Regions from separate parts of the Sporosarcina sp. 6E9 genome, predicted to be linked through region 2. Evidence: a T-box and tRNA genes for the amino acid it is inferred to sense, from the RefSeq annotation. Region 2 holds a T-box; the other holds one or more tRNA genes.
What was found. The T-box of region 2 lies ahead of proS (proline--tRNA ligase). A T-box ahead of a tRNA ligase gene usually reads a tRNA of that ligase, here a tRNA-Pro.

Region 1: it encodes a tRNA-Pro, which carries the amino acid that the T-box ahead of proS (proline--tRNA ligase) is inferred to sense. The anticodon was not compared.

The regions. Positions count from the first base shown of each region.
Region 1 is NZ_JAGEMN010000001.1:43-14,452, forward strand. It holds partial or broken rRNA gene J4G36_RS00005 (23S ribosomal RNA) at 1-47, shown strand, start outside; rRNA gene rrf (5S ribosomal RNA) at 203-318, shown strand; tRNA gene J4G36_RS00015 (tRNA-Val) at 397-472, shown strand; tRNA gene J4G36_RS00020 (tRNA-Thr) at 497-572, shown strand; tRNA gene J4G36_RS00025 (tRNA-Lys) at 578-653, shown strand; tRNA gene J4G36_RS00030 (tRNA-Leu) at 682-763, shown strand; tRNA gene J4G36_RS00035 (tRNA-Gly) at 777-851, shown strand; tRNA gene J4G36_RS00040 (tRNA-Leu) at 859-947, shown strand; tRNA gene J4G36_RS00045 (tRNA-Arg) at 975-1,051, shown strand; tRNA gene J4G36_RS00050 (tRNA-Pro) at 1,070-1,146, shown strand; tRNA gene J4G36_RS00055 (tRNA-Ala) at 1,153-1,228, shown strand; tRNA gene J4G36_RS00060 (tRNA-Met) at 1,275-1,348, shown strand; tRNA gene J4G36_RS00065 (tRNA-Ile) at 1,355-1,431, shown strand; tRNA gene J4G36_RS00070 (tRNA-Ser) at 1,443-1,535, shown strand; tRNA gene J4G36_RS00075 (tRNA-Met) at 1,720-1,794, shown strand; tRNA gene J4G36_RS00080 (tRNA-Met) at 1,899-1,973, shown strand; tRNA gene J4G36_RS00085 (tRNA-Asp) at 1,977-2,052, shown strand; tRNA gene J4G36_RS00090 (tRNA-Phe) at 2,107-2,182, shown strand; tRNA gene J4G36_RS00095 (tRNA-Gly) at 2,187-2,260, shown strand; tRNA gene J4G36_RS00100 (tRNA-Ile) at 2,265-2,341, shown strand; tRNA gene J4G36_RS00105 (tRNA-Asn) at 2,343-2,417, shown strand; tRNA gene J4G36_RS00110 (tRNA-Ser) at 2,425-2,515, shown strand; tRNA gene J4G36_RS00115 (tRNA-Glu) at 2,525-2,596, shown strand; gene J4G36_RS00120 (TraR/DksA C4-type zinc finger protein) at 2,667-3,296, opposite strand; gene J4G36_RS00125 (1,4-dihydroxy-2-naphthoate polyprenyltransferase) at 3,417-4,328, opposite strand; gene J4G36_RS00130 (isochorismate synthase) at 4,499-5,884, shown strand; gene menD (2-succinyl-5-enolpyruvyl-6-hydroxy-3-cyclohexene-1-carboxylic-acid synthase) at 5,877-7,583, shown strand; gene menH (2-succinyl-6-hydroxy-2,4-cyclohexadiene-1-carboxylate synthase) at 7,549-8,418, shown strand; gene menB (1,4-dihydroxy-2-naphthoyl-CoA synthase) at 8,418-9,236, shown strand; gene J4G36_RS00150 (o-succinylbenzoate--CoA ligase) at 9,297-10,745, shown strand; gene menC (o-succinylbenzoate synthase) at 10,727-11,830, shown strand; gene J4G36_RS00160 (metal ABC transporter solute-binding protein, Zn/Mn family) at 11,864-12,805, opposite strand; gene yidD (membrane protein insertion efficiency factor YidD) at 12,936-13,166, opposite strand; gene J4G36_RS00170 (Dps family protein) at 13,248-13,697, shown strand; gene J4G36_RS00175 (transposase) at 13,784-14,092, shown strand; gene J4G36_RS00180 (NUDIX domain-containing protein) at 14,130-14,410, shown strand, end outside.
Region 2 is NZ_JAGEMN010000002.1:229,176-243,585, reverse strand. It holds gene J4G36_RS12815 (muconate/chloromuconate family cycloisomerase) at 1-238, opposite strand, end outside; gene J4G36_RS12810 (3-oxoacid CoA-transferase subunit B) at 235-885, opposite strand; gene J4G36_RS12805 (CoA transferase subunit A) at 882-1,568, opposite strand; gene J4G36_RS12800 (alpha/beta fold hydrolase) at 1,585-2,421, opposite strand; gene J4G36_RS12795 (GNAT family N-acetyltransferase) at 2,596-3,192, opposite strand; gene J4G36_RS12790 (SDR family NAD(P)-dependent oxidoreductase) at 3,497-4,240, opposite strand; gene J4G36_RS12785 (TetR/AcrR family transcriptional regulator) at 4,303-5,007, shown strand; gene J4G36_RS12780 (zinc ribbon domain-containing protein YjdM) at 5,083-5,424, opposite strand; gene zwf (glucose-6-phosphate dehydrogenase) at 5,452-6,903, opposite strand; gene J4G36_RS12770 (cyclase family protein) at 7,240-7,857, shown strand; gene J4G36_RS12765 (DUF3231 family protein) at 8,055-8,555, shown strand; T-box leader at 8,585-8,797, shown strand; gene proS (proline--tRNA ligase) at 8,842-10,281, shown strand; gene J4G36_RS12755 (ABC transporter ATP-binding protein) at 10,766-11,641, shown strand; gene J4G36_RS12750 (ABC transporter permease) at 11,638-13,767, shown strand; gene J4G36_RS12745 (hypothetical protein) at 13,764-14,410, shown strand, end outside.

The DNA.
Region 1 (14,410 bases), on a different contig from region 2:
GCGACGTACGTAGCTGACGGATACTAATTGATCGAGGACTTAACCTATTCAAGTTAAAAGGGTTTGATTGACCCTGATTTGTGAAAAGATTATTCGTTTTATTCAGTTTTGAAATAACAAGTAAATTATTTTTCAAAAAGGCTTGTATTTATTTCAAAAGTTGTTATAATGAATATTGTCGTTAAGTTAGCGATAAAAAAAGTCTGGTGGCGATAGCGAAGAGGTCACACCCGTTCCCATATCGAACACGGAAGTTAAGCTCTTCAGCGCCAATGGTAGTTGGGGGCTTCCCCCTGCAAGAGTAGGACGTTGCCAGGCTTGTACATTCATTACATAGTTAAATTGAACGAAACCTTATATGAGTGATTTCTATAAAACTCATCAACAACTTACCCAGGAGGATTAGCTCAGCTGGGAGAGCACCTGCCTTACAAGCAGGGGGTCGGCGGTTCGAGCCCGTCATCCTCCACCATTCAATTCTAGATCTTGAAACAACGCCGGAGTAGCTCAACTGGTAGAGCAACTGACTTGTAATCAGTAGGTTGAGGGTTCAAGTCCTTTCTCCGGCACCACTTTCGAGCCATTAGCTCAGTTGGTAGAGCATCTGACTTTTAATCAGAGGGTCACAGGTTCGAATCCTGTATGGCTCACCATTTTATGACTTGCCGTCATATTAATCATGCGGGTGTGGTGGAACTGGCAGACACGCTAGACTTAGGATCTAGTGCCTTCGGGCGTGGGGGTTCGACTCCCTTCACCCGCACTTAGTTTTTAATGCGGAAGTAGTTCAGTGGTAGAATATCACCTTGCCAAGGTGGAGGTCGCGGGTTCGAATCCCGTCTTCCGCTCCATTGATTTGCCGGGGTGGCGGAACTGGCAGACGCACAGGACTTAAAATCCTGCGGTAGGTAACTACCGTACCGGTTCGATTCCGGTTCTCGGCACCATTTGTTTTTCCGTAAAAAGTTTTTTATGCGCCCGTAGCTCAATTGGATAGAGCGTCTGACTACGGATCAGAAGGTTGTGGATTCGACTTCTGCCGGGCGCGCCATTAATTTCATAACAATTTCGGGAAGTAGCTCAGCTTGGTAGAGCACTTGGTTTGGGACCAAGGGGTCGCAGGTTCGAATCCTGTCTTCCCGACCACTTTTCGGGGCCTTAGCTCAGCTGGGAGAGCGCCTGCCTTGCACGCAGGAGGTCAACGGTTCGATCCCGTTAGGCTCCACCAATTATTTTCAGTAATTATATTACCTATCAACTTATCTAAATATCCTGGCGGCGTAGCTCAGCTGGCTAGAGCGTCCGGTTCATACCCGTAAGGTCGTGGGTTCGACTCCCTCCGCCGCCATCATAAGGACCTTTAGCTCAGTTGGTTAGAGCAGACGGCTCATAACCGTCCGGTCGCAGGTTCGAGTCCTGCAAGGTCCACCATCTTAAATCTCGGAGGAATACCCAAGCCTGGCTGAAGGGACTGGTCTTGAAAACCAGCAGGGGTGTTAAAGCCCGCGGGGGTTCGAATCCCTCTTCCTCCGCCATTTTTAATCAAAATGGTGAAATGAATTAAAGTAATTTAATAAGTCGAAACAAAGTAATTACAATACTATTATCGCGGGGTGGAGCAAATCGCATAACGAAGAATGCGATTAACACCGACAGCGCAGCGTAAGGTGTCAAACATACCAAGTGCGTATATAAACAAAGTAATTACAATACTATTATCGCGGGGTGGAGCAGTGGTAGCTCGTCGGGCTCATAATCCGAAGGTCACAGGTTCAAATCCTGTCCCCGCAACCAATTCTTAAAAACAACATAATTTCCAACTTAGTTAAAGATCTACGCAGCGTAAGGTGTCAAACATACCAATGCGTATATGAACAAAGTAATTATAATATTATTGTCGCGGGGTGGAGCAGTGGTAGCTCGTCGGGCTCATAATCCGAAGGTCACAGGTTCAAATCCTGTCCCCGCAACCAAATGGTCCCGTGGTGTAGCGGTTAACATGCCTGCCTGTCACGCAGGAGATCGCGGGTTCGATTCCCGTCGGGACCGCCATTATGTATTTAAATACATAGTCTTATGAAAAGAAATTCAGCACAAATCAAGTATGGCTCAGTAGCTCAGTCGGTAGAGCAAAGGACTGAAAATCCTTGTGTCGGCGGTTCGATTCCGTCCTGAGCCACCATTTAGCGAGTGTAGTTTAATGGCAAAACCTCAGCCTTCCAAGCTGATGATGAGGGTTCGATTCCCTTCACTCGCTCCAATATGGGCCTATAGCTCAGCTGGTTAGAGCGCACGCCTGATAAGCGTGAGGTCGGTGGTTCGAGTCCACTTAGGCCCACCATTCCGCAGTAGCTCAGTGGTAGAGCAATCGGCTGTTAACCGATCGGTCGTAGGTTCGAATCCTACCTGCGGAGCCATTTATACGGGGAAGTACTCAAGTGGCTCAAGAGGTGCCCCTGCTAAGGGCATAGATCGCGTAAGCGGTGCGAGGGTTCGAATCCCTCCTTCTCCGCCATATTTGTTTGGCCCCTTGGTCAAGCGGTTAAGACACCGCCCTTTCACGGCGGTATCACGGGTTCGAATCCCGTAGGGGTCATAAAACAATATTAAAAAGCTGCTTCATTTACTGTGTATCCCTCAGTAAACGAAGTAGCTTTTTTTGTTATTTAGGAATTCTTCGTATTATTTGTTACACTTTTACCTACGATATTATCCATTCTAGATGTGTCGTCCTCATCATGATCATTATCATCCATGTAAGTCTGTTTTTCACTATCAATAAAGTCTGAAGGCGCATCGGAGGTTCCAAACTCAGCGACTTCTTGAAAACTGTTCTCATAATCAATTGCACGTGGATCTCTCGTACTTTCAAATGGATTTTCAACTTCATTTATAGCTACATCTTCTCCAGCGGATTGTTCTTTGGTTTCGGCATGTTCAACACAAAGAGTAGTATAGGGTACTATAAGTAGCCGCTCAAAAGGAATGTCCTTCTGACATACTTTACACTTTCCGTACGAACCATCAGCCATTGCTTCTAATGCAATATCAACCTTACCTAATTCTGATTCTGCATGTTCATGAAGGGCTAAATCCTTTTCTCTGTCATATAAAGCGGTACCCATATCAGCTGGATGATTATCATAAGAAGATAGTTCACCTAATGATTCTTTTTCACTATCTTGGGGATATGTTTCCTTTTCATGTACAGTTGATTTTTCCTTAAGACTTAACAGTTCTTTTTTTAATATAGAAAACTCTTTTTCAGATAACATTATAGATCCCAACCTTTTCATATTTTTAGTAGTATATCCATCTTATTAACACTGATTCCCTATTTAGTGGTTAGGTAAAACATTAATAAAAAAAACTATCCAATTTAACTGGGTTTAATCAGTTTTTGGATAGCTGAAAAATTATAAAAGATGACCTATAAGAATACCAATGCCCAGTAATAAACCAAATAATGTGTTTGTGATTGCTGTTTCCTTCATTGCAGGAGCAACTTCCAGTGGTTGAAGATATTTTTTGAAAACCGAAATGGCGATGATTGGTTTTGGGATACTTAGTAGTACAAGTAAAGCCCAAGGTGTTAGATGATCAAAAATAATGAGTCCGACTATCCAAAGATAGGATACGATAAAAAACATAAATAGGATTGTAATGGCTTGGGAACGTCCAGCAAGAATTGCCAGGGTCTTCCTACCACTTTTTTTATCACCTTCAAGATCCCGAATATTGTTTGCCATCATTATCGCTGCTACAAGTAACATGCTAGGGATTGATAATAAGATTGCCTCTGTGGTAACCGTTCCAGTTTGTATGTAGAAGGCAATAAGGATTAAAAGCATTCCCATGACTACGCCTGAAACAAGTTCGCCAAACGGTGTATAGGCTATTGGATAAGGTCCTCCTGTATAAAGATAACCAATTAGCATAGAAACCAACCCAACGAGCGCAAGTCCCCAAGAGGTTTCCATACATATGTAAATACCTATAAGTATTGAGACTCCGTATAATAGAAAAGCGAGATTAAGCACTGTTTTTGGTTTAACGCCATTGCGTACAATAGCCCCGCCAATTCCAACAGACTTTTCAGTATCAAGACCTCTTTTGAAATCGTAGTATTCATTAAACATATTTGTCGCCATTTGTATAAAAACACTTGCGACCAGCATTGCAATAAATAATGGAAAATGAATGGCCTCATATGTTAAAGCAATCATTGTTCCTAAAAATACAGGGGCAAAAGCAGCTGTCAACGTATGAGGTCTAGTCAATTGCCACCAAATACGCCAACCAGTGTCGGCTTTTATAGTTTGTTGCAAAATAATTCTCTCCTTATTATCATATTCACCTTACTTATTATACGCTAAATTGGAGCTTCTGGGTATGCGATACGCTTATTATAGGAGCTGATGTGGTAGAATAGAGACATGAGTTTTTTTAATGGGTTTATTAAGAGTGATGTATTTTACTACTTCCTGGAGGGAAGAAAATGAGTCGAAAAACAACTGTAACAAAAAATATTGGAAAGACTGATACGACTTCTGATTATCGTTTTTTTTCAGAGACAATCGAAATTGCACGGATATCTCCACTTTCATTTTTGGAAGCGGGAAGTGCAGATCATAAAGAAAAACATTTTTATTGGCAAAACGCTAATCGAACACTAACAATTGTTGGTCTTGGTCACGCTAAAGTAATAACTAGTGCTGAAGATGACAAACGTTTCCTTGATGTTTCAAAACAGTGGAAGGAATTATGTGCGGTCTTGATCAAAGAGGAGAAAGATATTGCACCTGTACTATTCGGAGGTTTTTCTTTCGATCCAAAAAGCCTGAAAGCCTCCGAATGGGATGGGTTTCCGTCTGCATATTTTGTCGTACCTTCTTATCAACTAATTAGTAAGAATGGTCAAATGTTTATTTCGATTAACTTGATTACAACTGCCAGCAATGCGGTTGAAGAATTCGATGCATTACGGGATGAGCGCGATCGTTTAATTCATATTGCAGAAGTAAATGAATTTGCGTCTTCGATAAAGCCGATTGTTAGTAGTGTAGATGAAATTAAGAAAGATTCTTATCTAAAAGCCGTTCAAGATGTAACTGATCAAATTAACAAAGGTGAAGCGGAGAAAGTTGTGATTGCGCGTTCATTGCAAATGAATTTTGAACAGGAAGTATCGAGTGTCGCTGCACTTCATCATATTACTAGCGAGCAACAAGAAAGCTACCACTTTGGATTACAAAAGGATGGTCAGTTATTTTTTGGGGCGACGCCCGAGCGTCTGATTGAAATTGTTGGCGGACAAGCTTATTCAGCATGTGTAGCTGGGTCTATTAAACGCGGAAAAACTGCTACAGAAGACCGGGAACTAGGAGAAGAGTTATTAAATGACGATAAAAATCGTGAGGAACATCATTATGTAGTTAAAATGATTTCTAATGTATTTAATGAAAATTGTACCGATGTTTCAATGCCTAAAGCACCTAAACTAATGCGGATACGTGATATTCAACACTTGTTTACCTCTATTGAGGGTAAGCTAAAGAGTGGAACGGATATATTTAATTTAGTTGAAGAGCTTCATCCTACACCTGCACTGGGTGGTGTCCCTACAAATAAAGCAATGGAAGTGATTCGTCGCGAGGAACAGATGGACCGTGGCTATTACGCTGCGCCTATTGGTTGGACGGATAGCGATGGAAATGGTGAGTTTGCGGTTGCGATACGTTCTGGATTGCTCGACGGAGATAAAGCATATTTATATGCTGGCGGTGGAATTGTCGCCGATTCAGAACCGCAAAAAGAATATGACGAAACTTGGGTTAAGTTCAGACCCGTTTTACGGGCGCTTGGGGGAAAATTGAATGGTTAACAAGAAATCCTTGACGAATTATGTACGTCGCATGACAAGTGCATTAATGAATGCGGGCGTGAAATCAGTTGTGATTAGTCCGGGGTCAAGGTCTACTCCTTTGGCTTATGCATTTGCGTCAACGAAATCACTGAATGTCTATATGCAGGTAGATGAAAGATCAGCAGGTTTTTTCGCACTTGGATTAGCAAAAGCAAGCGGTGAACCTGTTGTTCTCCTTTGCACGTCGGGAACGGCTGCATCGAACTATTTTCCTGCGGTTACAGAAGCCCATTATGCGCGTATACCGCTGATTGTGATTACAGCTGACCGTCCACATGAATTGCGAGAAGTTGGTGCGCCACAAGCGATTGATCAAATTCAGTTATACGGAAATCATGTGAAGTATAGCGTTGATTTACCCTTGGCAGAGGACAATACGGATGTAGATGATTTTATAGTACGTCATGTACAACGTGCAGCCTCTGTTGCACTTACCGCACCATACGGGCCGATTCATCTAAATGTACCATTTAGAGAACCGTTGCTCATTGATTTTGAAATGGACATACCGACTTCAACATTTATCCAACGTATGAAGGGGAATGATTTATTAGATACTTCTATCATACACTTCGTAAATGATATCTTAAATAAAACTGAAAAAGGTTTACTCGTTATTGGGGAGTTGCCAATCGGTATCAATACTAAGTTGTTTTGGAATTTCGCAAAAGCTTTGAACTGGCCAGTTTTATGCGATCCACTTTCAAACCTGCGTGCAAAAGTTCCCACGAATTGTATGGACCTTTGTATTGATAACTACGATGCACTGTTAAAAAGTAATCGATTCAAAGAAAAGGCAATACCCGATACTGTTATTCGCTTAGGTGCACAACCTGTATCAAAGCCATTATCACTCTTCTTAAAAAATGTAAGACCTAATACTGTTGTATTAATTGACGAATCACCAGAGTTTCGAGATCCACTAGGTATTGTCACACACCATATCCAATCATCCATTGAGGCATTCCTTCAAATTGATGTTCAAAAAGAGGACAGCGCATACGTGAAAACCTGGGTTCAGGCAAATGATGAAGCAAGCGTAGTATTGGAAAATTCATCAGGTAGTGACGAGGGAGCTTATACCCAAATGCTACTTAGTAATTTACCGGACAAATCAGATCTGATTAGCGGTAGCAGTATGCCAATTCGTGATGTAGACACTTTCTTCGATAAAACTGAAAAAGACATTACCATTTTTGCAAATCGTGGTACGAATGGGATTGATGGTGTTGTTTCGACTGCATTGGGAATTCAGGCTGCACGACAACGTCCATCATGGTTACTAATCGGTGATTTATCATTTTTGCATGATGTGAATGGGCTCATTGTGTCGAGATTCCATGAAACGGATTTAACAATCGTCATTATGAATAATGACGGCGGCGGTATATTTTCTTATTTGCCACAAGCTGAATCCGGCAATCATTTTGAAAGGCTTTTCGGCACGCCGACAGGTTTAACGTTTGAACATATTGCGGCCATGTACGATGCACAATACAGTTCGATTGAGTCGATAGAAGAATTTGAACAAGAATTGGCTCAAGATAAAAAGAAGAATATCCGTATTATCGAAGTATTTACAAATCGTAAAGAGAATGTGATAGCACACCGCACGCTTTGGAATGAAATTACGAAAAGAATTGATTCCATTGAATGAAATGCTTATTCCGATAAATGGAATCGTTTATAATGTTAGGCGAAGTAACAATACAGATTTGCCGGTTATTGTCTTTTTACACGGCTTTACGGGAAGTACGGATACCTGGTCTGAAATAATCGGCTTATTAAAAGGGAAATATCATACGGTGACTGTCGATTTAATTGGTCATGGGAAAACAACGGCGCCATTGGATCCAAGTCGTTACTCGATGGAAAAGCAAGTTGCTGATTTGGAAACATTGTTTAGCCAATTAAACCTTTCAAAATTTACGCTAGTAGGGTATTCAATGGGTGGTCGGATTGCATTAAGCTATACGATTAACCATCCCAAACGTGTCGCATCTTTAATTCTTGAAAGTTCGACGCCTGGATTAGAAACTGAGCGTGAACGAATCGAACGAATGAACAAAGATAAAATACTTGCGCAAAAAATTTGCAGTGAAGGTATCCTATCATTTGTTGAGTTTTGGGAGGGTATTCCGCTTTTTGATACGCAAAAGAAGTTGTCAACGGAACAACAACAAAAAATACGCACTGAACGTTTATCGCAGAATGCAGTTGGCTTAGCTAATAGCTTGCTTGGAATTGGGACAGGTAGCCAGCCTTCGAATTGGACTAGGCTTAAGGAAATAAACACGCCTGTGCTACTAATTACCGGGGAAATCGACAAGAAGTTCGTTAAAATTGCCCAGGAAATGAAAAAACTACTCTATCTTGCAAATCATTATGTTGTAAATGGTGCAGGGCATGCAATACATGTGGAAAAACCGACTTTATTTGCTACAATGATAGAGGAGCATATTAAAAAGTTAGTATTAGAGGAGGAAAAGTAATGACTCGTCAATGGGAAACTTTACGTACATATGAGGATATTAAATACGAAAAGCACAGTGGTATTGCTAAGATTACGATTAACCGTCCTGAGGTACGAAATGCATTTCGTCCGAAAACAGTTACTGAACTAATCGATGCATTTTCACGTGCGCGTGATGATGAAAGCATCGGTGTAATTGTATTAACTGGAGAAGGTGAAAAAGCATTTTGTTCGGGTGGCGATCAACGAGTTCGCGGTCACGGCGGTTATGTCGGAGAAGATGAAATTCCACGTCTGAACGTTCTTGACTTACAACGTTTAATCCGTGTAATTCCTAAACCGGTTGTCGCAATGGTTGCAGGCTTCGCGATTGGCGGAGGGCATGTTTTACATGTTGTTTGTGACTTAACAATTGCTGCAGACAATGCAATCTTTGGTCAAACAGGACCGAAAGTAGGGTCGTTTGATGCTGGCTATGGTTCAGGTTATCTTGCACGCATTATCGGTCATAAGAAAGCGAGAGAAATTTGGTTCTTATGCCGTCAATACAATGCACAAGAAGCGCTTGATATGGGGCTTGTAAATACTGTTGTCCCATATGAGCAATTAGAAGATGAAACGGTTCAATGGTGTGAAGAAATGCTCTCAATGAGCCCGACAGCATTACGTTTCGTTAAAGCAGCTATGAATGCGGACACGGATGGTCTTGCGGGTCTACAACAAATGGCTGGAGACGCAACATTACTGTATTACACAACGGACGAAGCTAAAGAAGGCCGCGATGCGTTTAAAGAAAAACGTAAACCGGATTTTGGTCAATTCCCACGCTTCCCATAATTTAATAGAACAACGAGCTGCCCGCGTATATGGGCAGCTTTTTCTAAATGGAAGGTGATTATGTTGATACCTAATTGGCTGAAACAACGCGTTTATTTAACGCCGCATAAAACTGCGTTGACCTATAATGACGAAAGTTGGACTTTTAAACAAGTAGAAGAAAAGTCGATGACGCTTGCGCGTAAATTAAGAGCGAACGGTTTACAAAGTGGAGACCGTATCGCATTACTCGGTCCTTCCAATGATGAGATGGTCTTTATCATCCATGCATGTATGCTCCTTGGACTTGAAATTGTCATGTTGAATAGTCGCTTGACGAAAAAAGAAATAGCATGGCAAGTTGCGGATTCAGCAGCATCAGTTGTGCTCGTTGCGGATGAGTTAGAAAGCAGCTTAAGTGATTTAACAACTTCTACGTTATCTTTTCCCAGTATTCAATCGAGTGACGAAAGTACATTTGAAGTCGAGGAAACCTGGGATTCAAACCGGACGATTACGATTATGTATACCTCGGGGACGACCGGATTTCCGAAAGGTGTTAGACAAACAGCGAATAATCATACTTCAAGTGCGCTCTCTTCTGTGTTGAATTTAGGTCTAGAGGAAAATGATGTTTGGCTTTGCTCAATGCCTCTATTTCATATCAGTGGTTTTTCAATTCTTGTCCGTTCGGTTCTTTATGGGATGGAAGTGAAACTTTATGATAAGTTTGATGCTGAAAAAATATATAATGATATTCAACAAGGGCTGGTGACACGAATTTCGGTGGTCTCGGTTACGTTGGATAAGATCCTACGTGAATTCGAGAAGCATGGAACTGTCGCACATAGTTCGTTTAAAACGATGCTCGCGGGTGGTGGACCTGTTCCGATTGACTACTTGGAAAGAGCGCAAACTTGCGGTATTCCAGTGCTGCAAACATATGGAATGACGGAGACGAGTTCTCAAACTGCAACGCTCTCCTCACAAGATGCGATCCGAAAAATTGGGTCTGCAGGGAAACCGTTATTTTTTAATCAAATAAAAATTAATGACACAGAAAATTCGATGGAAAATGGGGAAGTTTATGTTCGAGGCCCACATGTTACACCTGGTTATATCGGACATGTTGCGAGTCAAAATCCATTCATCGATGGGTGGCTTCCAACTGGAGATATCGGTTATTTTGATGACGAAGGTTATTTATATATTGTTGATCGACGTTCTGATTTGATCATTTCAGGCGGCGAGAATATTTATCCTGCTGAAATTGAAAATGTACTGTCGGCGCATCCGCTGATTTCTGAGGCCGGTGTTTGCGGAAAAGGTGACGAACATTGGGGAAGTGTACCGATTGCGTTTGTCGTTGTAACAGAAAATGTGTCGGAGGAAGCGTTGAAGGTATTTTGCAGGGAAAGACTTGCTGCGTATAAAGCGCCAAAAGAATTTTATTTCGTTGAAGCGTTGCCGCGTAATGCATCCAATAAATTACTACGGCGGGAGTTGAAGGAATGGGTGGATTCACAATAAGAGAAATTCGTCTGTATCGTGTTTTGGTTCCCTTGAAAAATCATTTTTCAACTCATCTGCAAACTGTGAAAGAACGTGAAAGTATTTTTGTTGAGATGGTTGATTTGGAAGGGGAAGTTGGACTGGGCGAGTGTGTGGCATTTTCGTCGCCTTGGTATACGGAGGAAACGGTGCAAACTTGTTGGGACGCGCTTGTTAACTGGCTTATTCCTGCATTAGTAGACAAGGAATTTACACATCCGTCCGAAGTAAGTGCCGCGTTTTCACATGTAAAAGGAAATCGAATGGCAAAAGCTTGTTTGGATCAAGCAGCTTGGGATTTATTTGCGATGAAAAAGGATTTGCCTTTGTGGAAACTTTTAGACGGTGTTCGGAATGAAATCGATGCTGGTGTCGTATTGACAGGCGGTGTTGATGATCGGATGGTTTCGTCGGTCCGAAAAGCACGAGATGCTGGTTATAAGCGAGTGAAATTGAAGATTGATGCGGACACGAATCCGGTGGAATTAAAAAAACTTGTTGATTCTTCTGCAGACATGTTGTTCTTTGCAGATGCCAATGGAATTTTTGACAAGCTTGGACTTGATGCGCTAAAGAGGTTTGATCAAGCGGGATTGACTTTAATTGAACAACCATTTGGCGATGACGAATGGGCTATGCATTGGAAGGCTGGACAATCTATGGAGACGCCGATAGCGCTGGATGAAAGTATTCGGTCCGTATTAGACGCGGAACGCATGGCGACGAGCGGTGTGGGGTCAGTTGTCGTGTTGAAACCGGGACGAATTGGTGGGACGACTGAGGCGCTGAAGGTGATTGAAATTGCGAAAGAGAATGACTTGGCCATCTGGATTGGCGGCATGATTGAATTCGGGATATCGAAAGCCCACAATTTGGCGTTGGCATCACTTCCACAGTTTTCACTGCCTGGTGATTTTAGTGCATCGACTCATTTTTGGCATGAAGACCCAGTAGAACCTTCAGTCGAAATAGAAAATGGTGTGATTAAACTTTCGAAACGACCAGGTATTGGTGTGAATTTAAATAAAGAGCTTGTTGAAAAATATTTAATAGAATCGTATTAAAAAACAGGACTGTCCAAATTGGACAATCCTGTTTTAGTTTCCGCTTAATGCTGTTTTGAGGGTTTGGATATTGTATTCCATTAAAGAAAAATAATCTTCGTTGTTTTTAATATCCTCTGTAGTCAATACGCCAAGATTGTGCAGCATTAACGATTCTGCGCCAATTTCTTTTCGGATAACGTCTGTTAGTTTCGACGACACGTTTTGTTCAAATAAGATATATTTAATATTATTCGCTTTCGCATCTTCGACAAGTGACGCTAATTGTTTTTGGGAAGGCTCGCTTTGAGAATTCAATCCCGCAATCGCGATTTGTTCAAGACCGTACGTATCCGCAATATATCCAAAGGCTGCATGCGACACAAAAAATGTTTTTGTAGGTGCATTTGAAGCCATTTCGATAAATTGACGATCAAGTTTTAGTAAGTCGTTTTGTAATGCTTCATAGTTTTTTTCAAATGCCGCTTTTTTGTCAGGCGCTATTTCAATTAATGATTCTTTAATTGAGTAAGCGAGTGCATCACTTAAAATTGGTGACATCCAGACATGCGGATCCAAATCTCCGTGATGATGATCTTCTTCTTCATGACTATCCTCGTCTTCGTGTCCAAGCATTTCTTCTGTGATTGCATCTGCTGTTGCGACCATTTTTACATGTTCATTTTTCATCGTCTTTTCAGCGTTTTCAACAAAACCTTCAAGACCTAACCCAATATAAAAGAATAAATCCGAATCGGCAAGTGCAATCATATCTTTTTGTGTAGGATCAAATGTATGTTCATCAGCACCTGGTGGGTAGATTGATTGGACAGTAACCACATCGCCACCAATTCGCTCTGCAAAATATTGAAGTGGATAGACAGTGGTTTTAATGATAATTTTATTAGCATCATCTATGTCTGTTTTATTACAGGCTGCTAATGTAAATAGCACCAAGGTTAGTAGTGAAATGATAAATAGTTTTCTCTTTTTCAAATGAATGAGTCCTCCGTTTTTCTAAATAGTAATCGTTACGATTTGGAATGATTACTTTTTATCATACAAGAATAGGCATAATTTCGCAACACAATTGCAAAATAAAAAAGTTCAGCATATAACTGAACTTTTATGTGTTTTTTGACTTTTTGTCAGGAACTGGATCATAGCCGCCTTCATGGAATGGATGGCATTTGGAAATACGGCGAATGGCTAACCACGAGCCTTTTAATGCGCCGTGTGTCTCAATCGCTTCAAGACCATAATTCGAACAGGTCGGGTGAAATCGGCATGAAGGCGGCATCAAAGGTGAAATCGCTTTTTGATATATTTTAATGATCCCTTTTAGTAGTTTTTTCATATCATTTCTCCTTAATGTTTATTGTAGGTCCGATTGTGGTAAATTAACAGTGAGACGAATTATATAAGGAGAGATGTTTTTATGTCAACGGAACTTATTAAAGAAATGAACGTACAGGTTTCAACTTGGTCAGTCATGTATACGAAATTACACAATTATCATTGGTATGTAAAAGGCCACCAATTTTTCACATTGCATGAGAAATTCGAGGAATTATACAACGAAGCGACTGCTCATATGGATGAAATCGCGGAACGAATTTTAACACTAGGTGGAGATCCTGTTGCAACGTTGCAGGAACATTTGGAGCAATCGGTCGTAAAAGAGGCTAAAGGTGATGAAAAAGCTGATAAAATGGTCGCGACAATTGTCGATGACTTCAGCTCGATTATGGAATCACTTAAAAAAGGCATGGACGAAGCTGCTAAAGTTGGCGATGACATGACTGAAGACTTATTGAATGCGACGTATCAAAGCATTGAGAAACATCAGTGGATGCTGAATGCATTCCTTGGTGAAGACAATAGTTAATTGATAAGAACATGTGTCCCAGATAATTGGGATGCATGTTTTTTATTTTATGGACCATCCTATCAGTTAAAAAGGATGGTTTTTTCATGGAAAAATACAATATGTACGTTTCAGTTACAGATCAGAAAGTGTACCATTACCCAGATGATTCATTATGGGATTATCAAGTGACAGTTCCACGAGAGTATGTGCCGATATTCCACGAATTATTTAAACAGACGAGTGATCTTGAATTTCGTAACTTTTTACGAGCGCATCTTCCTTTTATTCCTTATCATTATGACAAACAAAATGACCAAATCGATACGCGAACAAAAAAAGTGTATGCGTTAATTCATGAATTCACTGATAATGAGTCAAAATTATTTATTGAACAACTGCCTTATTTCCGTTGAATCAAATCCTTTCGTTCGCTACACTGAATAAAAGGACGTGATTTCAATCCTGAATTTCAAAGATTTAAATGGCGCACAGGTCGATCTGACATTCGGAGAAAACCGATTTGGAATGGAAGCTCGACATGTGCTCGTTGTATTAAAATATAATGGAAAATGGTTGCTGACCCGACATTCTAGCCGTGGGATTGAATTTCCAGGTGGCAAGGCGGAAGTAGGGGAAACGATTGAAGCGGCGGCTATTCGTGAAACAATCGAAGAAACGGGCGTGACGATCACGAATCTGGTGAAGTTTGCCGAATATGTCGTTCAAAGTAA
Region 2 (14,410 bases):
TTTTACCGATAACCAATGGCGTAATATAGGTGTCAATATTGACCTTAATCGCTTCTGGTGTTGACTCCCCATAAGACGCGCCTCCGATTGTTGCCACTTCGGACCAACCTTCACGTCCTTCTTCATCCGTGACACAGCCAACAACAATCGTTTGTGAAACAATGGTATGCATGGCCAGTTGATGCGGACGAATGGTCGGCAAATCTATAATATATACATCAAAGGAACGTATTTTCATGGTTGTCCCTCAATAAAATCGGCTTCTGTTTTCTCTCTAACTTCTTCGATAGTGACACCTGGCATGAGTTCTACAAGTTCTAATTGTTTATCTTCAATCTTAAAAACTGCTAATTCGGTAAAAATCATATCCACACTTCTGGTAGAAGTAATCGGATAGGTGCATTCCTTTACGAGTTTGCTACGGCCATCTTTAGAGGTGTGGCTCATCGTCGCAAATACTTTTTTCGCGCCGACCAATAAATCCATCGCGCCGCCGACCCCCATAATATTTTTTCCGGGCACTGCCCAGTTTGCGATAATGCCGTTTTCATCGACTTGGAGTGCGCCTAAGATCGCGACATCGACATGACCTCCGCGAATCATAGCGAACGAATCTGAGCTATTAAAGTAGGCAGCTCCGATTGCTTCTCCAACCGGTAATTTTCCGGCGTTAACCAGGTTCGGATCCACGTCCGCATCTTCCACATCTGTCACACCAAGCAAGCCGTTTTCCGTATGCAAATAAATATTATCTGCGGCTAAGTACTCTGCCACTAGAGTAGGGATTCCAATGCCTAAGTTCACGACACAGGGTCCCTCTAATTCCTGGGCCACCCGCTTCGCAATCGTATGCTGCATATTCTCTCTGTTTACCTTTATAGTCATTTGGCCACAACCCCTTCCTTCGTCAACACTAGGTTTGCCTCGACAATGACATCGACGAATAGAAATGGCGTTACGATTTCTTCTGGGTTCAACATGCCCGGTTCCACAATTTCATCCACTTCTACAATTACTTTTTTTGCAGCTGTCGCCATCAATGGATTAAAGTTACGCGCTGTTTTGTAATAGGCGAGATTCCCAAGGGTATCGGCCTTATGCGCCCGAATAAGTGCCACATCAGCACGAATAGCTTTTTCCAATATATACTTCACACCATCAATCTCGCGTTCTTCTTTCCCTTTTGCGAGATCCGTTCCAACACCAGTCGTCGTATAATAACCGCCAAGTCCAGCTCCTCCCGCACGTAACGACTCTGCTAATGTCCCTTGAGGAAGCAGTTCCAACTCAATTTCACCTTTTTGATATTTATCACCTACATCGCGATTACTGGTAAAATAAGAGCCGATACCTTTTTTGATTTTGTTTTGATTCAATAAAATCCCGAGTCCTTTTCCTGATTCCCCAAGATTATTACTGACAATCGTTAGATTCTTAACGTCTATTTCTGTTAATCCATCAATTAACGAAAGGGGAGCGCCTATCAAACCGAAGCCGCCGACTAGAACGGTGTGCCCACTTTTTACAAAAGAGAGAGCATCTTGAATGTTATTCATAACCTTTGTCATCTATGATTCTCCTTATTCACGCTATTTCGCCCAGAAAAACTTCTATATATTTATTAATATCATCGCGGTTTTCAAAGACCATCGTGTAGTGATTGCAGTCGGATATCACTGTCTCAATGAATTTAGTAGATTGTCTAGTTTGCTCATAATCCGTTAAATAAAATAATGGCGGCATTGAGCCAATATCGCCTTTAGCATAAACAAGCAAGACGGGGCAGTCGATTTGTGAACAAATTTCCTCAGGATCAAACGTAAAGAAACTCTCAAAGTCAGCTATAATACGGGACTCTGTAGATTTATTTTCCCAGTGGTCACCGACAAACTCTACTTCGTATTCAACTGTCTTTTGCAACACATTATTCCATTCAATGCCTAAGTTCGTGTAAATTTTTTGTATCTCACTTACATAATGTTCCTTTGACGTAAACTCTTTGCTAAGTCTGCTTAAAGAAGGCTTTACAATGCTTCTTTGATGATCAGATGCTTTCGCTGCACCATCTAATAAAATGACAGCTTTTGTAGATGTTAATTTACTAGCTACAATCGCTGCGATAAAAGCACCCATCGAGTAGCCCAATAGAATAGGATTGTCGATTTTGAGTGCTTTAATTAATCCCAGAATGTCTTCTGCATGCTTAAAAATCGATGGTTCAGCATCTGTTTCGGCACTGTTTCCTCGACCACGCAAATCGACTGCTAAAAATCGGTAGTTTCCTTTGAACTTTTCCGCATAGTAATGCATATTTTTATGTGTTCCAGTTAACCCGTGCATGGCGATAATCGTTCCATTTACCCCAGGATAGTCTGCTATTTGAATGTCATGACCATTGATATTCATCTTATAAAAATCCAATTACACCACTCCTTTGAACGCTTTGCGTACAGATGGTGATTTTTCGTACAAGACCATCATAGCATAATACACAATATGTTTGTCTATGTGGAATATTATAAATAATTTAAATTCTAGTCTTGGCAAATAAAAAAATCCTGTCAATAAATAGACAGGATTCTTAAGAAATTCAACTTATAATACGGGTTGCATTTGGTTCATTAATAATTGTTCGATGTGCAATTTAACCATAGGCCATTCTGGACGAATAACGCTAAAGATTACAGTGTTTCGAGGGGTGCCGTCTTTACGCACCATATGATCACGTAAAATTCCTTCTTGTGTGGCACCAATACGAGCAATTGCATTTCTTGAGCGTTCGTTTCTTTCATCCGCCTGGATCTGAATGCGGTTAAGATTGAGCACTTCGAAGCAATATTGCATTAACAGATACTTGCAATTTGAGTTGATTGGGCTTCGCCAATAAGTGGGAGAGAGCCATGAAAAACCAATTTCAATTCGATTATGATAGGGATCGGGATTCATAAGTTTTGTACTCCCGATAATGCGATTTGTTTTATTGTCGATAATGACAAATGGATGTTCTTTACCTAATTCTTGATTCAACAATGATTGTTCTACGAATCTCGCAGCATCGTCACGACTTTGAATCGTCACCACCAAATGCGTCCATATTTCACTATAATTACCGGCTTCGAAAATCGCATCGATATCAGTAAGTTGCATGGATCGAATTGTAACAATGTCATTCACAAGCTCAATATTTTTCATCACAGGGCCCCTTTTTGTGTTCTGTATTTTTAAATCTATCCCAATCAGTTATCGAACCTCTGGATTAACATCTAGAGGGGAATGGGCTTCATCATAACGTGCACCAACAATCTATCTTGTTGTATATTATGTTGAATTATTTTTAGTGTAATGTAATTATAAGCGGTATCGACGAAAAAATGAAGTGAAACTTTTCGTATTATATATATATTCTTTCTACGTCATATTTGACCGTGAAAAAGCAAAAAAAGTCATGCAAATAATTACATTTTGCATGACTCTTTTTTTGGAATACTACTTAAAATCATTTTGCGGTTAGGCCGCCGTCGACAGGAAGTTCAATACCTGAAATATGGTTTGCTTCGTCTGATGCTAGGAATAGGATAGCCGATGCTACATCTTCTGCAATTCCTAATTCTGGCGTAGCGACTTGTGATAGGAAGTAATCTTTATACTGATCCATATGCGGTGCACTCATTGGCGTGATGATATAGCCTGGGTGTATCGAGTTCACACGAATCCCTCTTTTACCATAGTCAACTGCTGCTGCCTTCGTAATAGAGCGAACAGCCCCTTTGGAAGCCGTGTAACCACCAGCGCCTGCCATGCCCGTTAATGCAGCAGTCGATGAAATATTGACGATTGAACCGCCATTATTTTCTATCATTAAAGGAATTGCTAGTTGCATGCCGAACATGACGCTGTTTACGTTGATCTCGTATAGGCGCGCCCAATCAGCTTCTGTTTGCTCAAGGAAATCTTTTGCAAATGAAATACCCGCGTTGTTGACAAGGATATCAAGTTTATTAAATTTTTCTGTTGTTTGTGCATATACTGTTTCCCAATCTTCTTTCTTCGCTACGTTTTGTTTAACTGCAATTGCTTCACCACCGGCATCTATAATCTTAGCAACGACAGCTTGGACAGCTTCCTCATTGATATCAGTTGCGACTACTTTCGCTCCCTGACGTGCAAATAATAATGCTGTTGCTTCTCCCATTCCACTTCCGGCACCAGTTACGACAGCTACTTTATCTTGAAGTCTCATTTGAAAATCCCTCCAGTTCACATTATGATAGTTGGACTATCACTTTATTTAATTTTAACTGAATGAAAGAAAGATTGCAAAGAAAAGCGACGCGCTATAAAACTGTTATAATAAAAACGAACGGAGGTAGAACGATGACGGGGATTCAGCAAAAAAATAAAAATAAACGCTTTAGGAGTATTATCCAAACAGCAGAGGCGTTATTTATCGAACACGGACTTGATCACGTGCAAATGCAGCATATCGCAGATGCGGAAGGGATAGGCATTGCCACGTTATTCCGTTATTTTCCAAAGAAAAACAAACTCATCGTAGCTGTTGCCATTCACAATTTAGAACGCAGTATTCCTTATTTTGAAGATATTGCTTCGGCAGATCATCCGGCATATGAACGATTGAAGATGGTGCTTGATCAGTTAACGGTGAAAGATACGTCAGAACTAAAACATTCGACGAAGTTCCGTGAAGCATTTGAAAGCTATGCTTCCTTTGCGAAAGAACCATTAGATGATATTGAAGACTACATAAATGTTCAAAAAAGAATTGCGGACATCCTGCTACGTATTGTAGAAGATGGAAAAGTGGATGGTTCGATACGCACAGATATCCCGGTTAAGGAAGCGATTATTACGATTATTAATGTCTATGGCACATTTGGGGGCAATATCGCTTTAAAGTCGTCCATTTCCTATTTAGAAGATGATATCGCGCCAAATATTCAACAGCGAATGCTAATGGAGATGCTTCTCTCTTTCATTCGTCCGTGAAATGTATTGAAGGACAGTAAAAACTCTGCCCTAAAGCTGGGTTATCAACTTTAGGGCAGAGTTTAGTATTTGTATTTATAGTTTCTTAACAAATTCAGTTTTCAACTGCATCGCGCCAATACCATCAATTTTACAATTAATATCATGGTCTTCATCGACTAATTGGATGTCCTTAACCTTCGTACCTTTTTTTACGACAGCTGAGCTACCTTTTACTTTCAGGTCTTTGATGACAGTAACGGCATCTCCATCATTTAAAATATTTCCATGCGCATCTTTGTAAACTTTTTCTACTTCTATTTCTTCGGATTCTGATTCTAACGTCCATTCATGTGCACATTCCGGGCAAACAAAAAGATTCCCGTCTTCATACGTGTATTCAGAATTACATTTTGGACAATTCGGCAATTCATTCATTAAATAAGTCCCTCCAAGTCTTCATGATTACCACCACTTAAATTGATCGGATTGCAATAGCTGATTCGCTGCTTCTGGACCAGTTGAGCCCGCAGTATAAGGGTGTAAAGGTAGCATGTCCGCCTCAAAAGCTTCTAGTAACGGTTGAATCCATTTCCACGAAAGTTCGACTTCTTCCCAATGCGCAAAGAATGTCGCATTCCCTAGCATCGCGTCAAACAGCAGGAGTTCATAGGCTTCTGATTGGTCATCCGAATCAGTCGTGAAGTTAATGCAGGCAGGTTCGAAACGATTGCTTGATGGATCTTTTATATTCAGTCTTAAAGAAATCCCTTCATTTGGATTAATGTCGAGTATCAATAAGTTCGGGATAATCCCTTCATCCGGAAGCACATCAATTTGCTTTGCCTTATTTTTAAATTCAATAACAATGCGTGTAGATTTTTTATTGAGCCGTTTCCCCGTGCGAATATAGAAGGGGATACCTTGCCATAACGGATTATCAATATATAAGCGTGCTGCAAAATAAGTGTCGATATTTGAACCAGCCTTTACACCAGGTTCCTCTTGATAACCTTCAACGGGTGTTCCAAGGACTTCACCTGTTTCGTATTGACCACGGACCACGTCGCGGTGTGCATCTTCTTTTGAGATGGGACGGAGCGCATCGATAACTTCAATTTTTTTAAGGCTAACTTCTTTTGCAGTTACTTTTTCAGGCATATGCAAGGCAGTCATCATCACCAATTGGAGCAGGTGATTCTGAACCATATCGCGTATAGCTCCAGCTTGGTCGTAATAGGCGGCGCGGGTTTCAACACCCACTGTTTCACTTGCGGTGATTTGAACATTGGCAATTTGTTTAAGATCCAATAAGGATCCTAAAGCCGGATTGGCATATACTAATGACTCTAGATTTTGGACCATCGGTTTACCAAGATAATGGTCGATTCGATAAATTTCTACTTCGTTGAAGGCTTCACTCAATTTCTTATTTAATTGTTGAGCTGACGCTAGATCGCTGCCAAATGGTTTTTCAACGACTAATCGTCTCCAGCCTTTGGTTCGGTTAATTCCATTTTTGTTAAGATTTGTTGTAATGACATCGACTAACTGAGGCGCAACGGATAAATAGAAAAGGCGGTTTCCCGGTATGCCTAGTTCGCTTTCTCTGTTTTCAATGAGTTCATGCAAAAGTCGATAGGAATTTTGGTCTGTCGCATCGAATATACAGTATTGAAAACAGGTTAAAAAGTCTTGCAAACCGTCTGATTGAACAGCCCTCCTTGAATGGGCTCTAATCGATTCTTCTACTTTGGATTGGAAAAATTCGTTAGACCACTCTCGCCTTCCTAACCCGATCACAGAGAATGACTCTGGTAATTTTCCTTCTAGAAAGAGATTATACATCGCAGGAAATAACTTGCGCTGCGCTAAGTCTCCTGTCGCTCCAAATAAAACAAAAGTCAGGTCTTCCATAATCCGATTTTCTTGGACATCTATTAAAGAACTTTTCGTGTTGAATTCGTCCAAAAGGCTTTCGTTCTCCATCTTTAATTCGCTCCTATTTTTTACATTCAGTATTTTTATGCCAGGTATAATAATAAGGATAACCCTTAGTATACTATTGTCTGGCATAATGAAAAAGAAATGATGACTAATTTGTAAAAAGTAATTAATTTCAAAGGATGAAAAAATCATCTTTTCGAACAATTAGCTTTCAACTAAAGTAGCTATACTAGACAAAAACACAGCTAACATGCGAACATAGTGTGTATAAGCATATATTTAATACTTAATGAATGGGATGATAATATGAAAATGTATGATGTCACAGGAACAGTTTACGAAGGCATGACAGTTTATAAGGATAACCCCAAAAAACAACCGAAATTTAATACAGTAACGAATGGTTACGTCACTGAAACACGGGTGGAGTTAGATGTACATACGGGAACGCATATTGATGCGCCGCGCCACATGGTTGTAGATGGTGACACGTTTGAATCTGTTCCAATGGATGATCTAGTAGGTCAATGTAAACTATTCGATTTAACAAAAGTTGAAGACGGCATAACGAAAAAGGACTTAGAACAATTTGATATTCAAAAAGGCGACTTTGTCTTTTTGAAAACGAAAAACTCATATGAAGATGCTTTTAACTTTAAATTTATTTATCTTGCTAAAGACGGCGCAGAGTATCTTGCTGAATTAGGTGTTAGAGGTGTTGGAATCGACACACTCGGTATCGAACGGGATCAAGAGGGCCATCCTACGCATAAAACATTATTTGCAGAAAAAATCATTATTATTGAAGGACTTCGTTTGAAGGAAGTTGAGCAAGGAGAGTACTTCATGGTTGCAGCACCACTTAAATTAACGGGTACAGATGGATCGCCTGCAAGAGTGTTATTGTTTGAAGGGTTAAAATAATCTAAGCAAGTAAATAGAGGCTGTCATAGATAATCAGTATTTTACTGACTTTCTTGACAGCTTTTTTAATACCGTTAAATTCATTTCAAGTTTTGTCATTCAGAAAAAATTTAGTCAAACACTGCATAATGAAACCTTAATCGTCCATACTCTTAACGATAGAACTTTGCAAAATATCAACAGGAGGAATGTTAGTTATGGGCATTATGGATGGAAATCCGAAAAAGGATCCAATGCATTACGGCGAAGTGATTGGCGTATGGGCATATATTGGGGCAAGTAATGGTTTAATCAGCGGTTATGAAGCATTCGTTAACCACGCAGCGGATAAAGATCTAATAAAACTTCTGGAAGAAGCAATTGAAACGATGAAATCAGAAGTTAAAGAGCTTGAAGGTGTTTTACAAGAGAACGGAATTACGCCTCCTCCCGCATTACCTGGTCGAGCAAAAGCCAATGCAGAAGACATTCCAGTTGGCGCAAGATTTATGGATCCAGAAATTAGTGGCGCTATATCGATAAATGTCGGGCAAGGAATGGTGTCGATTTGTCAGGTAATGGGGCAGTGCCTAAGAGAAGATATTGCTGCGATGTTCGCTAAATATCTGAAGGATAAAATCATGTTTGGCGCAAAATTATTGCGCATGAATAAGGAAAAGGGATGGATTATTCCACCGCCGCTTCATACCTCAAGTTAGCAATTGAATCGAAGAGTTGTTATAATTGTGGAAAATCTTAGAAGTGGCCAAGTAAATAAGAAATGTGAAACAGAAAGTATAGCGAAAGATGAGAGCTATATCACCGAATCTTATCGAAACCTACCACTGAGATGTTATGCCAACATAACCGATTCGTTTTCGTTACCAAACGTTTAGAGGGCTTTAACGTTAAGCTAAACTAAGGTGGTACCACGTCTATCCAGCACAAAGACGTCCTTTCATTAGGACAACTTTGTGCTTTTTATTATTTAAGGAGGGGAATTCTATGACCAATCTACAGAAAAATGATTTTTCAAAGTGGTATATCGATACGATTCAAAAAGCGGACTTAATGGATTACACGCCAGTTCGCGGGTGTATTGCTTTTAAACCGGACGGCTATGAAATATGGGAACATATTCAGGCCGAAATGGACCGACGCTTTAAAGAAACGGGGCATCGTAATGCGTATTTTCCGATGTTAATACCGGAGTCCTTTTTTGAAAAAGAAAAGGATCATATCGAAGGTTTCTCACCAGAGCTTCCTTGGGTGACTGAGGCAGCCGGGGAGAAGTTGGAGGAACGATTGGCACTTCGACCAACATCTGAAACAATGATTGGCTATCTGTATTCAGATTGGATCAAAAGCTATCGTGACCTACCCGTCCTAATTAATCAATGGGCGAACGTCTTCCGCTGGGAGAAGAAAACACTTCCTTTCATTCGCACTTCTGAGTTTTTATGGCAGGAAGGACATACCGCGCATGTAGATGAGGAAGAAGCTCGCGCGGAAACGATGCAAATGCTGAACATTTATAAAGAAGTGGTGGAGGAGCTACTGGCAGTACCGGTTTACGATGGACAAAAAACCCCTTCCGAACGTTTTGCGGGTGCGGTTGATACATATTCGATTGAAGCGATGATGAAGGACGGGAAAGCAGTTCAAGCGGGCACTTCGCATTATTTGGGGACGAAATTTGCCGAGGCCTTTGATATTAAATATTTAACGAAAGAGAATAAGCATGAATTCGTTCATACAACTTCTTGGGGGACGTCGACCCGTTTAATCGGTTCGGTCATTATGACACATGGTGACGAACAAGGTCTTGTCTTACCACCACGGATTGCGCCGACACAAGTGGTTTTAATACCAGTTGGACCGTGGAAGAAAAACCCTGAAATCATGGAAAAATTAGATGAAGTTTTTGTAGAATTAAAAGGCCGAGGAATTCGCGTACGCCTAGATGATTCCGATCAATCACCAGGCTACAAATTCAATGAATGGGAGTTGAAAGGTGTTCCGATTCGAGTCGAATTAGGGCCACGTGATTTAGCGAAAAGCGAAGCACTGATTAAAGCACGTGATGAAGAAGAGAAAGTTGCTGCCCCGCTTTCAACAATAGCGGATTACGTTGAATGTGCATTAAATACGATGCAAACTCGTTTACTTGAAAAGGCACGCGCATTCCGTGAAAAACATTCCCATACGCATGTCGATTCACTCGAACAATTAGCGAAACATATTGCTGAGTCTGCGGAAAATGGAGAAATCCCTGGATGGGTGCTTGCTGGTTGGTGCGGGAAAGATGCGTGTGAAGAACAAGTAAAAGAAGAAACGAAATTTACAACACGTAATATCCCGTTTAATCCACCGACGACTAAATCGACTTGCATTAATTGTGAGAAAGAGTCGAAGCATACTGTTTGGTTTGCCAGAGCTTATTAATGATGATTATAAAAGTGGGGCTGTCTCAAAAAAACGAAAATCGCCAGAACGGCTCGCTTTCCACGGGCATCGCCTCAGTCTCCTCGTCGCAAGCTCCTGCGGGGCCTTCGGTCGACGCTATTCCCGTAGGAGTCTCGCCTTTTCTGGCAATTTTCTAGAGATTTCATATGAAATAAAGAGTAGTAAAAAAGGTTGAGGAAATAATGACAATTTCCTTAACCTTTTTTTAGGTGCTAATTAAACGGCTCTTTTTTGTTTATCAATATGTTAGTTTTTTATTCTCTAGTGTGTAAACGCCGTCTACTCTAGTTGAAAGAATTAGATTTAACATCCCCATGAAGAAAACCCCTTTTAAAGTAGTATAACTAATATTCTATTCCGGCTACTTTGAACGGTGGAAATAAAGTTTAAAGTTTATGTTGTGAAACATCCCACGTCGTCTATCCGTGTAAGCAATAGAAATGTATTTGGGGGAGAGAGTTCTATGCCTACGATAAAAATAGAAGGATTAAATAAATCTTACCGTAAAACTCAAGTATTAAAAGATGTTCATCTTGAAATTGATACAGGGTTATTTGGGTTACTGGGACCGAATGGTGCAGGGAAGACCACTTTAATGAAAGTGCTGAGTACGATTCTACCTTGGGAAGATGGAGACGTAACGATATATGATCAAAACCTTTTAAAAGAAGGAGACAAAGTTCGGGAATTGCTTGGTTATTTACCGCAACATTTCCATGCGCCAGGGCAATTTACCGGTAAAGAATTTTTACATTATGTTGGGTCGATGAAAGGTGTTATTGATAAAAAAGAACGAGCCGAACAAGTCGAACGGCTTTTGGATGAGGTGAATCTTCAACTGCATGCGAATAAGAAAATCAAAAGCTATTCAGGCGGCATGAAACGGCGTCTTGGCATTGCGCAAGCATTGTTGGGCAATCCCAAATTAATCATTCTTGACGAACCGACTGCGGGACTAGATCCATCCGAGCGTATTCGATTTCGTAATGTCATTGAAAAATTGAGTAAAAATCATACCATTATTTTATCCACTCATATTATTAGCGATATTGAATCGAGCTGTGAAAAAGTTGCTGTGTTGAATAATGGGGAAGTGCTTTTTCATGGTACGACCGAATCACTAGCGACCCAAGCTGTAAACTATGTTTGGGAGTTATCCGTGCCTTATTCCGACTACGACATTGTGGAAAAAGAATACGCCATTATTTCAAGTCGAAGGGAAAAAAGTAATGTTGTTTTTAGGATAATTGCAGAAACCTCGCCGAATGAGCATGCCGTAGCGGTGCAGCCGACGATTGAAGATGGGTATATGGCGGTTATTAATGGGGTGAATAAATGAGTGTGTTAAAAACGATTTTCTGCACTGAATTATTGCTGCTACTCCGTAATAAATTTATCGCCCTACCTTTGATTGTAAATTTATTGGGTTGGGGATACATCGTAGTTTCTTATGAAATTCAAGGGTTGCATTTTAGGGAGCGAGCAGCAGCATTTTATAGTGGATTTATCTGGATGACCATGTTGAATTTATTAATCATAGGCTTACTAGCTGTTTATATGGCGGGGAAAGATCGGGAAAGTGAATTTGAACATTTAGTCGCAACTTATCAGGTGAAAAATGTCGAATGGATATTGGGGAAATGGTTGGTTGCGCAATTGTATGGTCTTTCTATTACACTCATCACCATACTTATTCAAGCGGGTTGGTTTTTGAGTGGAAAGATGGCAGTCGGTGATTTAGCTAAAAATGTCTTCTATTTATTTGTTCAAATGGAAGGTGCATTCTTTTTATTGATTTCATTTGGTTTTTTATTTGGAATCTTCATGAAAAACATGTTTGCTTATCTCGCTATTCCAGCTATTTTAGTCCTCTCTTTGGGGCTACCTTTTGATTATACTGGCGTTGCTTTAACGTTTGATAATCCAAGGTTACACTTATTGACACCGTTTGACTATATGTTTATCGAGTCGCCTTATGAAGGAATTTGGGGAATTGATCGGGTGTTTGGAAGTGCGATATTGCATCAAGCCGTCGTTTTACTTTTTGGAGTTATCCTAATTCTTTTGACATTATTGATCTTCCGTTCAAACCGGAGGATACAGAAGGAAAAAAAGGTCGTTCCTATTTTAATAATAATCCTTGTGATTCCGACACTTCTGTTAGGCGGTATTCGCTATGGGCAATACAATCAAGCGTTGGAACAGTTTATCACCACTGGCCAGAAGTATGCGAAAGAGTTTGAAGGGGATGAAGAAGATTATTGGAAGTGGGCGAATTCCTATTATGATGCCTATCTTGATCATACGAAATATGAATTTTCAATGAAGCGTACTGATTTAGCTATTCAACTACAACCTGATAATCAAATCGATGTGAAGAGCAATTTGACTATCAAGCATAATGGCGATGAACCAACAAATGAGGTCTACCTGACTTTGTATCATGAACTTGAAGTGTCAAACTGCAGTAGTGAATTTGCAGAAGTTACATGTTCACGTGAAGGGGATTTGGTTACTGTACATCATGAAAAATTGCTTGAACCAGGCGATGAATTCAATTTAAGTTTAAATTATCACGGGAACATACTGCAATACCGTGACGATGGCTACATTGAACATTCATTTATTCAAAACAATAGAGTGTACCTTCCGAAAGAAGCGGGCTGGTATCCACTTATTGGAGAACGGCAATTGGTGATTGCGCATGAGCATGATAAGCGCTTTGTGCAATTTGAACAAAGGAATGGAAGACTTGTAGAGGGTTTTCCTACAGAATTCACTGTAGAAATTATAAATGAGAATCATGAAATTCCGCTTTCTTTATCAATTCCAAATGTTGAAGCTGGCCTCTATCAAGGAACTTCTCAATATGGTTTGTCTTTAGTCGGTGGAAATATAAAAGAAACGATGGTCGACCAAATTCGAGTTGTTGGACACCCGGAAATAGTAAGAGGTGCTAGAGAAACAATCCGTGAATATCAAAAAACTTGGAAGTTTGTTGAGGATTGGTTGGAAGTTCCAATCACTCCTGAAGTGATTTATATTTTAAATGATGGGCATTCCCATCTTGCGCAGTATACGCCTAGTCAGGAATTTCTTGTGTGGGGAACTGATTTCCTTGGGGATATGAGGGAGTCGACGATTGCCTATCAGGCACTCGAATATCTTATGAAAGAAAATTTGAGATGGGATAGAAGCACTGATTTACATCTACTGAATGAACTAGTTGAATGGTCCATTTTAAGTTCAATTTCAGATGAGGGCAGTTTTAAGAAGTGGTACAGCCCGATGGTTACGCCGATGGAAGAGACGGAGCTGGTGGAAGCTCTGGCTAATTATGATGAACGAGGGAAATTGAACGATGTCATTAAATTTTTGTATCGCCAATATGCCCAATTAGAAGACAAAACCGAATTCGACATCGAAAAAGCTTTGCGATTATACGAAAGAGATTCAAGTTTATGAGCGGGGGCTTGATTCGACTTCGACTGATTTTGAAGCTATGGTTTACATCAGTATATTCAATTTGTGTGATGCTACTGATTCCAATTGTAGCGATAGTGATTTATAATCAAGGGTCCTATACAGTTGAAGACTTATTGAGTATTTTTTATGAAGAGGCGGCACCGATTTGGTTCGTGGTCATTTTACAGTGGTGCTTGTCGATTGATTTTGATTCGAAGTTTCATATGCAGGTAATTACTTATCCAATTGCTAGGTGGAAGTTTCTTTTAGAAAGGCTCCTATTTTCAACGGTTATTTTTATCGGTTTACTAATTGTCGTAACATTAAGTTTGACTTCAATCATGGGGTTTTTTATTTGGCAGAGCCTGGCGTTTACAATTCCCATTTATATCGCAGTTGCTGGATTAGTAGTTGCAGGCACAGTCATTGCCAATCATTCAGTTGGTGGTTTATTGGCGGGGATTCTATTTTGGATGTTTTATGAATTTGGTGGGCTGTTTTTAGGGGATTTAAATGTGATATTAATTAAGTATGGTAGTGTTTATACGTTTGTGAAGGGTGAAACTGGATTTTTCGCGAATGAAAATCATTGGATTCTTTACAATCGATTATTTTATATGGGGATTGGCGTTTTATTAACGGG